Regions from separate parts of the Ochrobactrum quorumnocens genome, predicted to be linked through region 2. Evidence: predicted binding sites of a transcription regulator. Region 2 holds the regulator's gene; each other region holds the start of a gene.
What was found. The regulator PhoB, encoded in region 2, activates phosphate uptake and scavenging genes when phosphate is short. The targets are predictions, from matches to a motif close to TGTCATNNANCTGTCAT.
Positions count from the first base shown of each region.

Region 1: CES85_RS19245 (YdcH family protein) is a predicted target of PhoB. The motif match lies at 1,594-1,610, and genes of this name have one in related genera.
Region 3: olsB (l-ornithine N(alpha)-acyltransferase) is a predicted target of PhoB. The motif match lies at 2,813-2,829, and genes of this name have one in related genera.
Region 4: CES85_RS14690 (UDP-2,3-diacylglucosamine diphosphatase) is a predicted target of PhoB. The motif match lies at 2,379-2,395, and genes of this name have one in related genera.

Region 1 is NZ_CP022604.1:2,001,351-2,005,565, forward strand. Features, by position in the region: gene CES85_RS19235 (MFS transporter) at 1-914, shown strand, start outside; gene CES85_RS19240 (YdcH family protein) at 1,244-1,426, opposite strand; gene CES85_RS19245 (YdcH family protein) at 1,757-1,960, shown strand; gene purE (5-(carboxyamino)imidazole ribonucleotide mutase) at 2,062-2,550, shown strand; gene CES85_RS19255 (5-(carboxyamino)imidazole ribonucleotide synthase) at 2,552-3,652, shown strand; gene ykgO (type B 50S ribosomal protein L36) at 3,888-4,013, shown strand; gene CES85_RS19265 (tetratricopeptide repeat protein) at 4,138-4,215, shown strand, end outside.
Region 2 is NZ_CP022604.1:2,540,030-2,544,244, reverse strand. Features, by position in the region: gene CES85_RS21885 (cell wall hydrolase) at 1-283, opposite strand, end outside; partial or broken gene CES85_RS21880 (IS5 family transposase) at 1,090-1,775, shown strand; gene phoB (phosphate regulon transcriptional regulator PhoB) at 2,027-2,713, opposite strand; gene phoU (phosphate signaling complex protein PhoU) at 3,046-3,768, opposite strand; gene pstB (phosphate ABC transporter ATP-binding protein PstB) at 3,902-4,215, opposite strand, start outside.
Region 3 is NZ_CP022604.1:172,268-176,482, forward strand. Features, by position in the region: gene mutS (DNA mismatch repair protein MutS) at 1-1,610, shown strand, start outside; gene olsB (l-ornithine N(alpha)-acyltransferase) at 1,750-2,643, opposite strand; gene lspA (signal peptidase II) at 2,950-3,432, opposite strand; gene CES85_RS10250 (TrmH family RNA methyltransferase) at 3,429-4,215, opposite strand, start outside.
Region 4 is NZ_CP022604.1:1,070,642-1,074,856, reverse strand. Features, by position in the region: gene dgcA (N-acetyl-D-Glu racemase DgcA) at 1-440, shown strand, start outside; gene CES85_RS14695 (glycosyltransferase family 4 protein) at 410-1,471, opposite strand; gene CES85_RS14690 (UDP-2,3-diacylglucosamine diphosphatase) at 1,468-2,325, opposite strand; gene CES85_RS14685 (citrate synthase/methylcitrate synthase) at 2,502-3,593, opposite strand; gene CES85_RS14680 (NADP-dependent malic enzyme) at 4,061-4,215, shown strand, end outside.

The DNA of each region.
Region 1 (4,215 bases), 540 kb from region 2:
GCGCATTCATGGTGATCGAAAGCTGGCTCAACGAGCGCGCCACCAACGAATCCCGCGGCAAGATTTTTGGCCTCTATATGATGGTCAACTACGGGGCCACAATGAGTGGTCAGATGATGGTGGCGAACGGAGATATCCGCGGCGATCATCTGTTCATGATCACCGGCATTCTTTTCTGTCTGGCGCTTATTCCAACTGCCATGTCGACAGCTGTCAGTCCAAAACCTCTCACCGAGGTTCAACTTGATCTCAAAGCGCTTTACCGCAATTCACCCGCCGCCTTCGTCGGCTGTATCCTGATCGGCATTGCCAATGGCGCATGGGGCACACTGGGCGCTGTGTTCGGCGCAAAATCTGGCATTTCGACTACAGAAATCGCATTGATGGTCAGCGTAACCATTGCTGCCGGTGCTCTGATGCAAATTCCGGTCGGGCGCATTTCCGATCTTGTTGACAGACGTTATGTTCTGGCCGGGGTTGCTTCACTTGCAGCTCTCGTCGGACTTATGGCCTTCATCATCGGCCCGTCGAACGGCAAAGTCATAATCATCATGACAGGCTGCTATGGCGCGCTCGCCTATGCACTCTATCCCGTCGCCGTTGCCCATGCGAATGACCACGCGTCGTCTGAAAGCTTCGTGAAAGTATCAAGTGGACTGCTGCTGCTTTACGGTTTTGGCACCATGCTCGGGCCCTTGCTGGCAGCCGCCGCTATGGACATCTTCTGGCCATCCGGTCTATTTGCAATAACTGCCCTCGCCCACATCTCGATCACCGGCTATGCGCTGTTCCGCTCGCGCAGGCGCGCATCCGTGCCAAAGGCTGAGAAAGAACAGTTCAAGAGCATGCCTTCTGTGAAGAGCGCGACACCAGAAGGCATGAATCTCGACCCGAGAGCGGAAGTTGACGGCTGAGAAGTCGCTTCAGGCAAGCAACAAAAAAGCAGCGAATAATCGCTGCTTTTCACCATGCTGTTAAATTTATTTAATATTGGATGCTTGGGATGCTCGGCGGCTGACGCACAGCCGCCAACATCTTCAACAGTACCATCCTATTGGCCGTCACCAATGGCGATTGCGTACTGTCCATGGAACTTTCGGATTTGAAAAAGTCCGAAAGCGATAAGCTTTGGAGCGCGGCCCGAGAAGTCTGAAGTTATTCTCGGATAGAATACGCGAAAATCCAAAACATTAGGGTGTCGACCTAATTCGATCAGATCGAACACACGCTACTGACGGATGGTTTAATGTCGAGTGACTTGTGTTCTCAGTTTTTCGATCTGCTCCTTGAGCACGAGCTTTTTGCGCTTGAGAGATGCAACGTGAAGATTGTCCATTGCCGGTGACGCCATGGCATCGGAAATTTCCTGCTCCAGAGCGCCGTGCTTTTTTTCGAGCGTGGCAAGATGGGACTCGATAGCCATCATCATTTCTCCTTTGATTGATTTCCCAAAGGATGAAACCGTGCGCGAAGTACCTGCCAACCGCAAAGCTTCACCCGCTCACACTGCGCAAATACCCAAAATACTCCTGTTTTTTCGGGCCAGTTACGCAGTCCCGACTGTCATGAACCGCAGCTCGTTGACAGCCGCCCATGACAGAACCATGACACTTTGGCATGAGTGAGGTCGAAAGTCGAATTTGTCGTGGTAGCATTTTCCAATCACGAAAAATGTGATAAGGGCTGCTCTCGAAACGGGTCTGTGCCACGCTGGCGCGGCCCGTAATATTATTCTGAACAATACGGGGCAAACCGCATGTCCGATCAGGAACAGGCCGAAATCAGATTGGCCGTCGCACGTCTGAAACAGGAACACGCGGATTTCGATGCAGCCATCAACGCCATGATGACGGTCGGCTGTGATCAGTTGCGTATCCAGCGCATGAAAAAGAAAAAACTCGCTATCAAAGACAAGCTGCAGGAAATGGAAGATCACGTCATTCCTGACATCATCGCCTGACCTTCAGATAGCAATGAGTTTTTAGCCGGGGGCCGCCCGGCTTTGTTTTTACTACACGAACGACCGAACTACGGAAGCGGAAATAGGAAAGATCAATGAGCGTGAGTGCAGACGTCGCCATCATTATGGGTAGCCAGTCCGATTGGGAAACCATGCGTCATGCTGCCGATACGCTGGATGCATTGGGAATATCTTTTGATGCCCGTATTGTTTCCGCGCATCGGACGCCTGATCGCCTTGTTGCTTTCGCCAAAGGCGCGAAAGCCGAAGGTTTCAAGGTGGTGATTGCCGGTGCAGGCGGTGCTGCCCACCTTCCAGGCATGGCCGCAGCCATGACGCCTCTTCCGGTATTTGGCGTGCCCGTGCAATCCAAAGCTCTTTCGGGACAGGACTCGCTTCTTTCGATCGTCCAGATGCCAGCAGGCATTCCAGTCGGCACTCTGGCGATTGGCCGTGCAGGTGCTGTGAATGCAGCCCTTCTTTCCGCAGCCGTTCTTGCACTTTATGACGATGCACTCGCGGCACGTCTGGATGAATGGCGCACAGCGCAGACCGAAAGCGTTGCAGAACGCCCATCCGACGAGGTCTGATATGGCAAATTCAGCACTCACAGCTAGCCTGAAAGCCGGATCGACAATCGGCATTATCGGCGGCGGCCAACTTGGCCGTATGCTTGCAATGGCAGCTGCTCGTCTCGGATATGAGACCGTTATTCTGGAACCTCAGGCTGATTGCCCTGCAGCACAAGTCGCAAATCGCCAGATCGTTGCTGCCTATGATGATCCAGCTGCGCTCGCAGAGCTTGCTACCGCCTCTGATGTCATTACCTATGAATTCGAAAATGTGCCGGTGATTGCCGCAGACAAGCTAGCGGAAACGGCGCTCGTCCTGCCACCGCCCGCAGCACTCGAAATCTCGCAGGATCGCTTTACAGAAAAGCAGTTCCTCAATGAAAGCGATATCGCGACCGCACCATGGCGTCTGGTTGATGATGAAGAATCGCTCATTGCAGCTTTGGGTGCACTTGGCGGACGCGGCATCCTGAAAACCCGCCGTCTGGGCTATGACGGCAAAGGACAGGTTCGCCTGACATCCCTCAATGAAAGCGAGGCTCGCGCAGCACTTGAGACGATCAAGCACGCGCCTGCGATCCTTGAAGGCTTTGTTGCGTTTGAGCGCGAGGTTTCGGTTATCGCCGCCCGCGACCACAGCGGCAATATTGCGATTTTCGATATCGCCGAAAACGTCCACAAGGACGGCATTCTCGCGACCTCTAGCGTTCCAGCAACCATACCTGCAAAAACGGCGGAAGCGGCCAGCAAGGCAGCCGAGAAGCTTTTACATGCACTCGACTATGTCGGTGTGCTTGGCCTCGAGTTTTTCGTTCTCGCCGACGGCACTCTGCTGGCCAATGAGTTTGCGCCACGTGTGCACAATTCAGGTCACTGGACAGAAGCCGCTTGCGCCATTTCACAGTTCGAACAGCATATTCGCGCAGTTGCGGGACTTTCGCTTGGTGATACGGTTCGCCATTCAGACTGCGTGATGGAGAATCTGATCGGTGACGACATTGAGCAGGTGCCAGCGATTCTCGCAGAATCGAATGCAGTGCTTCATCTCTACGGCAAGAAGGAAGCTCGCCCGGGCCGCAAAATGGGTCATGTGACCCGCATTAAGCCCCGCGCAAGTTGAGCATTACAGGGGAATCCATCAGATTCCCCTGTTAACAGGCCCCTGCGGCAAGATTTTCCGAACAGAGCTTCGTGAATCTGTCGTGCGGGAGTTGACATTTGGCTGGAATATTGTGTATTTCGGCCAACCCTTCGGGCAGGAATACTGCCTGTAACCAATTGGCGCCTTGGGCGCCTGTTTTTATGCAGCCCGGCGGCATGTTCTGTCGATGGGCCAACCAAGACCGGTGATTGACATGAAGATCAAGAATTCGCTCAAGGCGCTCAAGGCTCGTCATCGTGACTGCCAGCTCGTTCGCCGCAAGGGCCGCGTTTACATCATCAATAAGACTGCTCCGCGCTTTAAGGCTCGCCAGGGCTAATCTTATTTCTGATTTTGCATTTGACGTTTCGCTGCGCATGATGAAGATTATGCGCATGCGGAACGTTTTTGCACATCTGGGTCACACCTCGCTTTTGTCAGCTATCTGCGCAGCTTTGCTTATCATGAGCCCTGCCCTTGCTGATACAAAGCCATCGCTCACAGCCCCTATTCTGCCTGTTCAGGTTGGCGCTGACAGCGAA
Region 2 (4,215 bases):
TGCCCGATGCGAGACGGTTCATAACGACAGTGCCGACAGCCATCAGGCCATCAGGGCTTGAACGGTTTGATTCAAAGAACATCGCACGTTCGAGGCATTCGCGGTCTCTGGCGGTATAGGTGAAAGTCTTGACACCATTGACCGTCTTGACGTGGCTGGCCGCCGCCGTCTTTTCCGTTTTGGTCTTGGCGGTGCCTCCGGTCGTCGTGCAACCTGTCACCACGAATGGAGCAACCAGAAGCCCTAGAATAACGGGCAGTTTCCACTTAGCAGCGCGCGTCAACGGCTCAGTCTCATCGTTAGGACCCTTAACTGATCCAACCTGGCCTCCGCCCCGCAAAAGGCGTTTGAAACCTGGCTGTGGTGCCACTGCATAAAACTATGCAGCAGATCTGAACTAACAGAGCAGCCGTTGTGCATCCAATCGAGACACTCGGCGCTCCAGCCAAATAGAACGAAAATCAAAAAATAAACGTTCTGCTGTCACTCATTGCATTCAAGGTTTTGGAATTTTTAGGCCAAAAAAAGGCGAACGGTCAAATTCCTAAAATGACAAAGCCACCAAAACGGTGGCCAATCGAACCCGAATCCAGAGTTTAATTTCTCCCACAAACCCCTTAAATTTATTAACAAATCCTTAACGTAATTTAGCAAATCTTATAAGTTATTGATTTAACGCGATTCAATTTGCTGAAATACAGGCCACATCGCTGCCTTATTTCGCTGATGTTTCAAGATTTTACGCAGCCACGTTTTTTAACTTTTCAGATGCTGTTTTTGGCACCGATTTCACGGTTCCTTCAACTTTGTCACGATCGATGTAACATCGCGTGATACTGGTCATTTTGGCACGTTATGGATGTCCATTTCCGAATCGGAAGGGCTTTGACTGAGTCGCGCCGCTCGCTCCCTTAGAGCCGTTTCGATCTGATTTATCAGACCGCCGCCCTCCCCCTTTTATTTGAAGCATAATCTTATCGATCCCCGGTTCACGCTGGTTGGATTATGCTCTAGGCTCCAAACCCAATTAAACATTTGATCAAATTACTTCTTCATGATTCACTCTCCTGATAACGGGAGTTTTGGAGCATGGCAGGAGAATTCTGGCTTGATGATCGGCAATGGGCAGTGATCGCTCCTTTGCTTCCAACGAACCAACCCGGCGCGCATCGAACTGACGACCGCCGGGTGATTAGCGGCATCATCCATGTGCTGCGCACTGGCTGTCGGTGGCAGGATTGCCCCGCTGTCTACGGTCCCTCGACAACCATCTACAATCGTTTCCATCGTTGGTCTGCCAAAGGCATATGGCGGCAACTATTCGAAGCACTGGTGCAGACGACCAATCGCGACATTCACATGATCGACAGCACCACCGCAAAGGCGCACCGATCTGCTGCTGGCGGAAAAGGGGGGCGGAAGCTCAAGCCATCGGTCGATCGCGAGGCGGCAGATCGACAAAAATACATGCTGTTGTCGATGGTTGTGGCCGCCCAGTCGCACTGAGAATAACCCCTGGGCAGCGCGGTGACGCTCCCATTGCCATCCCACTGCTTGAGCCACTGCCGCCAAGCAACCTGTGCGCTGCCGATACGGCTTACGATAGCAACGCGTTACGCGATTTTCTCAAAGCTCGCGGCACTGAACCGGTCATTCCAAATAATCCGACCCGTAAGCGGATCAAACCTTTCAACCCAATTGCCTACCGCCGCCGAAACATCATCGAACGCACCTTTTGCCGCCTCAAGGACTGGAGGAGGGTCGCGACACGATATGACAAGCTCATGCTGAACTTTACAGCCACATGCTATATCGCTGCCATCGTCACATGGTGGCTCAATTGAGTCTGGACCCTAGAGCGCATCCCGAAAAGTGTGAAACGTTTTTCGGACAAAGATGCGCGTTAAAACAGATAATTAGAGCGCCGATCTGATCCAATCAGATCGAAACGCGCTCTAATGCAAAACGGCCCGTCACATTTTCAGTAACGGGCCGCTTCTTTGACGTTCTACATGTCGGGACTTTATTACCCGAAGGAATAGCCTGCGCCCCGCACCGTGCGGATTGGATCGAGGGCACGACCGACATTGATCGCCTTGCGTAATCGACCAACATGCACATCAACCGTGCGGTCATCGACATAGATATCTGGACCCCAGACACCATCCAGCAACTGGCTGCGAGAGAACACGCGGCCCGGTGACATCATGAAATATTCGAGCAAGCGAAACTCTGTCGGTCCGAGACGGACTTCCTTTTCCTTGCGGTAGACGCGGTGCTGCTGACGGTCGAGAACCAGGTCCCCAACCTTGAGCACGTGCGAGAGAACGCTCGGATTGGCACGGCGCAGCATGGCTTTAACCCGCGCAAGCAGTTCCGGCGTCGAGAAGGGCTTTACGACATAATCGTCAGCACCGACACTCAAACCCCGGACACGTTCGCTTTCTTCGCCACGCGCGGTCAGCATGATGATCGGCAGGCGCTCGGTTTCCGGCCATTGGCGCAGACGACGGCAAAGCTCGATCCCCGATACACCGGGAAGCATCCAGTCCAGAATAAGAAGGTCCGGTACGTTTTCGCGCAGCGTGATTTCGGCTTCATCGCCGCGCAACATCGCATCAACCTGATAGCCTTCGGCTTCGAGATTGTAGCGCAAGAGCACACTCAGGGCTTCTTCGTCTTCAACCACAGCAATCTTGGGTGCCTGTGACATCCAGTATTTCCTATCCAAAATTTAGAGCGCGTTTCGATCTGATAGAAACAGATTTCGCTCTAACTCATTGTTTAACGCGGATCCTGGCCGAAACCGCTCGGCACTTTTCGGGATGCGCTTTTTTCTTCACCGCGCAACTTGTCCAAAAACCGCTTCGCACTTTTTGGGATGCGCTTTTTTCTTCACCGCGCATCTTATCCAAAAAACCGCTTCACACTTTTTGGGATGCGCTTAGGCTCCGCGGAAGATACAAGCCCCCGATCGACCGCGTGCCGTCGCGTTATTCTTACTCATGCATACATTCTGGGCCGTAAATAGCGGCACCAGTGTTCTTAGGATTTACGCGCCTCATCCACGACAATGCCGTGGCTCAGGTCTTCTTTCGGGCGTTCCGCAGGCATTTGCAGGCCGGTCACAATATAATAGACCGTCTCCGCAATGTTGGTTGCGTGATCGCCGATGCGCTCAATGTTCTTTGCGCAGAACAGAAGATGCGTGCAGGCTGAAATGTTGCGCGGATCTTCCATCATATAGGTGAGCAGCTCGCGGAACAGCGAGGTGTACATCGAGTCAATTTCGTCATCGCGGTCGCGAACGACATTGATCTGCTGCACCGAGCGCGTTGCATAAGCGTCGAGCACATCTTTGAGCTGGGTCAAAGCGAGTTCGGCCAAAGTTTCAAGCCCGCGATAGAGCTTGACCGGCTGGCGTGATTCCGAAACGGCGGCAACACGCTTTGCGATGTTTTTACCAAGATCGCCAACGCGTTCCAGATCGGCGGAGATGCGGATCGAGCCGATAATCTCGCGCAGATCGACAGCCATTGGCTGGCGCTTTGCAATGATCATGACTGCCTTGTCGTCAATCTCACGCTCGCTTGCATCAAGGATGAGATCATCGGAGATAACGCGCTGAGCAAGCGCATTGTCCGCGTTGACAATCGCTGCAACGGACTGCTCGACCATACGTTCCGCATGACCACCCATTTCGGCGATCTTATGGGTCAGGAACTGCAGTTCTTCGTCGTAAGCGGTGACGGTATGCTGAGACGCCATAATAGACCTCAATTAAATTGCGGGGAAGCCGAACAGCTGTCTTCTCAAATCAGCCGTCGCTCCTGCTCATCTTTACCACGCATTATCCTACGCAAAACCGCTTCACACTTTTGCTGGAAATGCTCCAATTATTTTAGCCAAAACGACCCGTGATATAGTCCTGCGTACGCTTCTCGGTCGGTGCAGTGAACATCACATCCGTGTCGCCCACTTCCACCAGATTGCCCAAGTGGAACATTGCGGTGCGCTGCGAAACACGAGCTGCCTGCTGCATGGAGTGTGTGACGATTACGATCGTGTAGTTCTGACGCAGCTCGTCGATAAGCTCTTCGACCTTGGCAGTCGCAATCGGATCAAGGGCTGAGCACGGCTCATCCATCAGGATGACTTCCGGGCTGACCGCAATCGCACGTGCAATGCACAGACGCTGCTGCTGACCACCTGAAA
Region 3 (4,215 bases), 220 kb from region 2:
TGCCACGCGCGCTCTCGCGTCTGGCGGTTGGTCGCGGTGGTCCGCGCGATCTGGGCGCTTTGCAGCGAGGCTTTGAAGCCGCCGGTGGGATTGCATCCTTGCTAGAAGGCGCGCTTTTGCCAGACGAACTTCGCTATGCCTGCGACGCGATTGTGAAAATACCGGCAAGTTTTGCAGCCCATCTCGACCGGGCCTTGGCTGATGAAATGCCGCTTTTGAAACGCGACGGCGGTTTCGTGCGTCAGGACTACAATACAGAACTCGACGAAATGCGCGCGCTCCGTGATCAGTCGCGCCGGGTGATCGCGGGTCTTCAGGCCGATTATATCGAGGAAACAGCCATCAAATCGTTGAAGATCAAGCATAACAATGTGCTTGGTTATTTTATCGAAGTGACAGCCAATAATGCAGGGAGCATGACCGACACGGATGCTGCCAAAGGACGCTTCATCCACCGTCAGACGATGGCAAATGCCATGCGCTTCACCACGACGGAACTGGCAGCACTTGAAAGTAAAATCGCTAATGCCGCCGACCGGGCTTTGTCGATAGAATTGGCGATTTTCGAGGAACTCACTGCGGAAGCGGTCAGCCATGCGGATAGCATTCGTGCCGCCGCAGCAGCACTCAGCGTGTTCGACGTTTCGGCTTCTCTCGCCGTTCTTGCCGATGAGCAGGGCTATTGTCGTCCGCTGGTCGATGACAGTTTGTCGTTCAATATTGTGGCCGGTCGCCATCCGGTGGTCGAACAGGCATTGCGCCGTCAGGCAGCCAATCCATTTGTTGCCAATGATTGCAATCTTTCTCCGCAAACGGTTGGTGGAAATGGTGCGATCTGGCTGCTCACTGGCCCTAATATGGGTGGTAAATCGACCTTCCTGCGCCAGAATGCACTGATCGCGATCATGGCGCAGATGGGGTCTTTCGTTCCTGCTGGTTCTGCTCAGATCGGCGTCGTGGATCGATTGTTCAGCCGCGTCGGCGCATCGGATGATCTGGCGCGGGGCCGTTCGACTTTCATGGTGGAAATGGTCGAAACAGCAGCAATTCTCAATCAGGCAGGTGAGCGTTCACTGGTCATCCTTGATGAGATCGGCCGTGGAACGGCAACCTTTGACGGGCTTTCCATTGCGTGGGCGGCCGTGGAATATCTGCATGAGAAGAACCGCTGCCGTGCACTTTTCGCCACGCATTTCCATGAAATGACGGCGCTGTCTGAAAAACTCGACCGGCTGTCAAATGTCACCATGCGGGTTAAGGAATGGGACAATGACGTGGTCTTCCTGCATGAAGTGGCGAAGGGGGCAGCTGATCGTTCTTATGGTGTGCAGGTCGCGCGTCTCGCCGGTCTGCCGGAAGCCGTGGTCAATCGCGCGCGCGATGTTCTGCATCAGCTTGAAGCGGGTGAAACATCCGGCAAAGCCGACAAGCTGATTGATGATTTACCGCTGTTTTCCGTTGTACTTCAACAAGAGAAGCCAAAAGCCCAAGCTGCCGCAAAGGACAGCGAGCTGGCCAAAGCCGTTACGGCAATCAGCCCGGATGAACTGACCCCGCGCGAGGCGCTTGATCTGGTTTACAAGTTGAAGGAATTGGCGGGCAGGGGGTAACCCTCCCCTTCGCTTTTCGCTCCGCACTTTAGGGCGTGGGCGGTGAGAGGCCCGACCTCACCTATCGCGCGCTGTGTTTCCCCTCATCCTGAGGAGGCCCGAAAGGCCGTTTCGAAGGGCGAGGGGAAAGCGTTAATTTTTAGACGAAACGGTTCGCTTCCGCGCCATAATACGTGATGTAGCGGCTTGAAATGCGCTCAATCGGCAGGATGATGAACACATCGGTCGTGCCGAAAGCCTCATCAATCACAGCACCGTCGCCGATCATCGCACCAAGACGCAGGTAACCCTTCACCAGTGGCGGCATCGAGAACAGCGCGACCTTGTTGTTGATTGCTTCCTTCGGCATCAGATCCATCGGCTGATAGCGATGCGGAAGCGCGCGCACATCCCAGTCGGGTGTTGCGCGGCAGTTCTGGTGCAGGAAGGAGAGACCCAGGGCATGTGCCGCAGGCACAGCGCCGTGGAACGAGGCGCAACCAAACATCACGTCAATGGAATGACGACGGCAATAGGCCCAGGCACCCTGCCACAAAAGTTCCACCGTGCGCTTGGAGCGATACTCCGCCTTAACGCAAGAGCGGCCAAGTTCCAGTAGCTTCAGGTTCGGACGAGAAAGTGTCAGACGCTGAACGTCATATTCATCGGCCGAGTAGAACCCGAGTGCCTTTTCAGCCTGATCGCTACGCATCAGGCGATAGGTACCAACGATTTGCTGATGCTCGGGAACCGGCAATGAGGTATCATAAACCAGCAGATGATCGCAGATCGCATCGAAGCGATCGGAATCGCGCAGTTCTACTTCTTCGATGGTTTCCTTGCGTGCGCCCATTTCTTCAAAGAAGACGCGGAACCGCAATTCCTGCGCCGCGTCAATCGCATCGCGAGAATTTGCAAGTCGTACTTCCAGGGACCCGATGCGCCCCAGAACAATGGGATCGCTTGCGGATGTGAAGAGCGTTGGTTGTGCTTCTATGCCCGACATGACCGTATCATCAATGATTTGCTGGCCCATTCCAAGCAGTACTGACATGATGATTCGCTCCTGATCCTGTTGTTCACGCATTCCTGAACGGTTTTCCGACTGATATTTCAGCCGGAGCTAACCAATTCCGATTCTCTTACGGTCTGGTTGCGTGGACATGACGTCCAATCTGACCGCAGCAATACAGATTCAGTGCTACGCGAGGATGACAGAAGCGTGTCACCAATGTGTCATTTGGGGTGGGTGAAGCTTATCCCCTTCAAAAATCAGTTAAATTTCATAGTCAAAATAGGGGAAAGCTTGAGTCTGATCAAGCGTTTCGCATTGGGGGCAAAAAAGAGCTGAAAATATCAGCTAGCGCGCTGCCCGCTCGCGTCGCCAACCGAGAAATTCTTCCAGAATAATAAGTGCTGCACCAATGGTGATAAAGGTGTCGGCCAGATTGAAAACGGCAAATGACCATGTCGGCAGATGGAAGAGAATGTAATCGACCACATAGCCATGCATGACGCGATCGATGAGGTTGCCAATAGCACCACCGACCACAAGCGCAAATCCATAGCGCGCAAAAGTACGTTCAGAGGGGTTGGTCCACCAGAGATAGAGCACAAAAAGGATTACGGCTGCGGTTATCGCGACCAGGCCCCAGTCATGCAGCCATGCCAGCATTGAAAAGGCGATGCCTTCATTATGTGTACGGAACAGCGCGAGGAACGGCAGCAGATCGATCTGCTGCCCATAACCCATACGGGTTTCGACCAGAAATTTGACGCCCTGATCAATCAGGACCGCGATAATGACAACGAGAAACGAGGACAAAACCGCATGACGCTTCATCCGCTGGCCCTTTCATCGAGAGTGAGTGCCTCGCGGCGAATTTCATAAAGCATGATACCGGTAGCAATCGCCAGATTAAGCGAATCTGCGCGGCCTGCCTGCGGGATGCGTGCGAGCTTGTCGCAGCTTTCAGCAAGCGTGTCCGGCAGACCCTGCTGCTCATTGCCCATCATCAGGATAACAGGCTTTTTGGCGTAAGGGATCGTGCGATAGTCGACAGCGCCTTTGAGATGAGTGCCAACGAGAAGACCCGAAAAGCCTTTGCGCCAGTTCAGAAACTCGGTTTCCGTTGTCTTATAGAGCGGCATCGAGAACACCGAGCCCATGGTGGCGCGCACAGTTTCCAGCGAATAGGGGTCGGTGGTGTCGCCGATCAGGATGATGCCCTTGGCACCAACCGCATCGGCGGTGCGGATAACTGTGCCCAAGTTTCCCGGATCGCGCACGCGATCAAGCGCGATATAAACATCGTTGCTTTTCGGCTTGAGGTTTGCAAGCTGGTGATATTGCTGTTCGAAAACGCCAACCACCATCTGCGGATTATCGCGGCGGGTGATTGCCGTCATGATCTTTTCAGTCACTTCGAGCACCAGTCCGCCCTTGGCGAAGGTGCGTGCTGCAACCTGCTCGACCATCTTGTTGCCCTTGCCAGACTTGGCAAACACGAGCGTCTTGATGCGCCAGTCCTGCTCAAAAGCATCGATGACGAGCTTAAGACCTTCTGCCAGAAAAACGCCCTGCTGATCGCGATATTTTTTCAGTGCCAGCGAACGCAGATCTTTG
Region 4 (4,215 bases), 1.1 Mb from region 2:
ATGAGAATATCGAAGAAAACATGGCAGCAGCAGCCAAAGCTGGCGTGGTTTTGATCGAACAGCCCCTGCCCGCTGGAAATGACGATATTCTAAGCCGCATCGCTCGTCCGGTGATTATCTGTGCTGATGAAAGCGTGCATACGTCAATTGGCCTCGAAGACCTTGCAAAACGCTACGATGCCGTGAATATCAAGCTGGATAAGGCCGGTGGATTGACCGAAGGATTGGTCATGCGAGAGAAAGCAATTTCGCTTGGATTGCAGATCATGGTTGGCTGTATGGTCGGCACATCGCTCGGTATGGCGCCTGCAGTATTGCTCGCACAAAAAGCCAATGTTGTTGACCTTGATGGTCCGCTGCTTCTGGCGCAGGATCGCGTTCCTGGCCTTCATTACGATGGCGCTCTAGTTTATCCGCCGGAAGCCACCGTTTGGGGCTGATTATCTGGTTTACCCACTGGCTGTGCGACACTCTTTGTTGACGAGAGAACGTTTTCGAGAATGTCGGCACAGGCCTTCCACGTGAAGGGCTTCAGCACTTCTGCAGGGTCAAATGCTGGCATTTCGAGCGCTTCCAGACAAGCTTTGTGCAAATCATCAGAAAGAATGCCTGCTCCGGTAGCACCGACAACGTCGGCAGAACCTGGCACGGGAAATGCTGCAACAGGTAGACCCGATGATATGGCTTCAAGCAGCACCAGCCCGAAGGTATCTGTTCTGCTTGGAAATACGAAAACATCTGCTGATGCGTAGATGCGCGCCAGATCTTTTCCCTCTTTCTTGCCAACGAACACAGTCTTGGGAAAACGCGATCTGAGGTCTTCTAAAGCTGGACCGTCTCCGACGATAAGCTTCGTTCCAGGCAGATCAAGTTCCAGAAATGCTGGCAGGTTCTTTTCAGTCGCCACACGGCCGACGCAGATAAAGACTGGCTGTGGTAATTCTCTCGTCACATCATCGCGCGGATGAAAAAGTGTGCGATCAACACCCCTTGTCCAGAGCTCCAGCCCAGTAAAGCCGCGTTCTTGTAAATCGTCCAGAATCGATTGGGTTGGGACCAGTGTGTGCGATGCCGCATTATGGAAACGACGCAGAAACGCATAAGTCCACTTTGGCGGGATTGGAAATCGGTCCAGAAGATATTCTGGGAACCGAGTGTGGAAACTTGTCGTGAAGCTCCAACCCATTTTAAGACAGGCGCGTCGTGCCATAAAGCCGAGCGGGCCTTCTGTTGCGATGTGCACATAGTCGGGATTCAAACGCGCCAGCTTTCGCCGAAAGGCCGACGGCGTTGTCATTGCCAGACGAATTTCCGGATAAGTCGGGCATGGAACCGAACGGTAATCCTGTGGCGAGACGACAATCACCTCGTAACCACGTTCAGCCATCAGTTCACAGCATTTCGCCAGCGTTCTCACAACGCCATTTACTTGCGGATGCCAGGCGTCTGTGACGATGACCAGTTTCTTCATCGGCTTCCGTTCACCGCTTTGCGCGCCGCTCGTGGAAGTCTGATTATTCTGCTACCGGTATTGCCGTCTTGCACGACAGGAAGCGATGGTCGTTGACCAAGTCGTTCAGTCCATTCCAGCAACTCCATACGGCCATCGAAATGTTCGACAACTGCTGTGCAGCTTTCGACCCAATCGCCCGTATTGATATATTCAACACCATTCATCTTCTCGATGGTTGCATGATGAATATGGCCACAAATGACACCATCGACACCGATGCGCTGTGCTTCTTCCGAAACAACGTTTTCAAAATTACCGATGAAATTGACTGCTTTTTTGACTCGGAATTTGGCCCAGGCCGAAAATGACCAATATCGCAATCCAAACATGGCGCGGACGCGGCTCATTACTGTGTTGATCCAGATCGCCGTATCGTAAGCCCAGTCACCAAGATAAGCGATGAAGCGAGCATTGCGCACCACCACATCAAACTGATCACCATGGATGACAAGAAACTTGCGGCCATCTGCAGTTTCGTGGATAGCGCGGTTCATAACTTCAATGCCACCAAAATGCGTGCCTTGAAAGTTTCGAAGAAATTCGTCGTGATTGCCAGCGATGTAGATAATAGTTGCGCCTTTGCGGCTTTTGCGCAGAAGCTTCTGAACGACGTCGTTGTGTTCTTGCGGCCAATGCCAGTTTCGCCGCAGGCGCCAACCGTCAACGATGTCTCCAACCAGATAGATCGTTTCCGCCTCATGGCAGCGCAGAAAATCCAGCAAAAGTTCGGCTTGAGCTGCCTTGGAGCCGAGATGCACATCCGAGATAAACAGAGTGCGGAATTGCTTTGGCTCAATCTGTTCTTCGCTCATTTGGTTGTCCTTCTGTTGGCAACCCGGATTTGAGCGCAGAAAACCCGATTCATGTCACAAACATATGACGAAGAAAAAAGAAGCGCGAAACGTCAGGTTTCGCGCTTAAGGGGAGGATCGAGAGAAACTATAAACATCCACTTTAATCGTTAAGGCGGATTAGTTCCTTGGTATGATTAGACTGCCAGTTCCAGCTTTGGTCCAATGTAATGTGATTTGGGTCGAATGAGCTTGTTTTCTCTTATCTGCTCGCGACAATGCGCGGCCCAGCCCATCGCTCGTCCCATGGCAAATACGCAGGTAAAAGCCTCACGTGGGAAGTCCAACTGCTCAAGAAGAAGCGCGGTGTAGAATTCGACATTGGTTGCAAGCGAACGGTCTGGCTTATGGCTTGCCAATGCAGAAATTGCCGCAGCTTCAACGGCTTCAGCCAGCATTAGCCTGCTTTCATCTTTACTCTTGTTCTCTAGAACGTGCATGAGAGCTGCCTTGATGGCATCGGCACGCGGATCACGGACTTGATAAACGCGATGGCCAAATCCCATCAATCGTTCACCTCTGGATATTGCATCTTCCAACCATTGCTTGGCATTTTCCGCTTTACCTATCGCGTCCAACATATCAAGTACTGGAGCCGGAGCACCGCCATGCAATGGCCCCTTCAGTGCGCCAATGGCGGCAAGAATTGAAGATGTCATTCCGGCTTGGGTTGACGCTACGACACGCGCAGCAAAAGTCGACGCATTCAACCCGTGGTCCGAAACAGAGACAAGATAGCTATCCAGAGCCTGAACATCGTATTCTTCAGGCATCCGGACATTCGCCATCCGCAGAATATCGACGCTATGTGGAAGTGACGGATCCGGGGAAACCATTTGTCTGCCGCGCTTTGCACGGATAATAGCGGGTGTAAAAACTGCTGGTGCGGCGACCATATAAAGTGCCGCCGTAAGATCGTCGCCATCTGGGATTCTTGCTATGAGCGCACGAACCGCTTCGATGGGCTGCAAATCAAGAAGCTCATCATCAATGGCGTCGGTGTGATGGAAGACCTGAACCCGTGCTTCGCCTAATGCGCGCTGAAGCTCAGCCCCCTTGGGAAAATCGTCAAAAAAGCCATCCCACAATAATTCGATGCAATCCTCGACGCAGGTGTGAGGTATAAGACTATCGAGTGATCGCCCGCGAATTACTAGTTTCCCCAAAAGACCATCGACATCTGATAAAACCGTTTCAGTTGCGACCACATCTTCAAGACCGGCGTTCATGACACATACCTTTGCCTGTTTACTGAATTTTACTAAGTATAATCTTCTTAAAATTGAGCGAAACAGTTCAATATAGTTAGCTACTAAAGTATAGTCTTATATAAGAATTCTGATATTAGAGCTCATGCTCACGCGCTTTTTTGATATTTAGATAGGAGTAATGTTCCTCACAAAGTGAAGCCCGCCATCCCGTAGAGAGCACAAAACAAGCGGAACAGGTGGACATTTCCGCGCGTCAACCAAAATCCGGTTGATTGGTGGGATCGCTTGGTGGCATGTCTACCGCCATAAAAGAAGCGGCTTGATTTGAAATACCCTGTGGCTGCGGAATAACTGCTTCTTGAAATCGGACCTATAGTGATTTGATAGTTTGAGATAAGAACGGTAATGGCTCAAAAGACGCAAATTGGCGTCACGGCGCGGTTTCCTCCCCCGGCTGCGCGTATGAACCGGAAAGCGATGCGATAATGACCAACAAAAAGACCCCCTCCACTTCCACGCGTTCAGATTTTGACGAAGCGGCGCTGTTTTTCCACCGCTATCCAAAGCCCGGCAAGCTGGAAATTCAGGCCACGAAGCCGCTCGGCAATCAGCGCGATCTTGCACTGGCCTATTCGCCAGG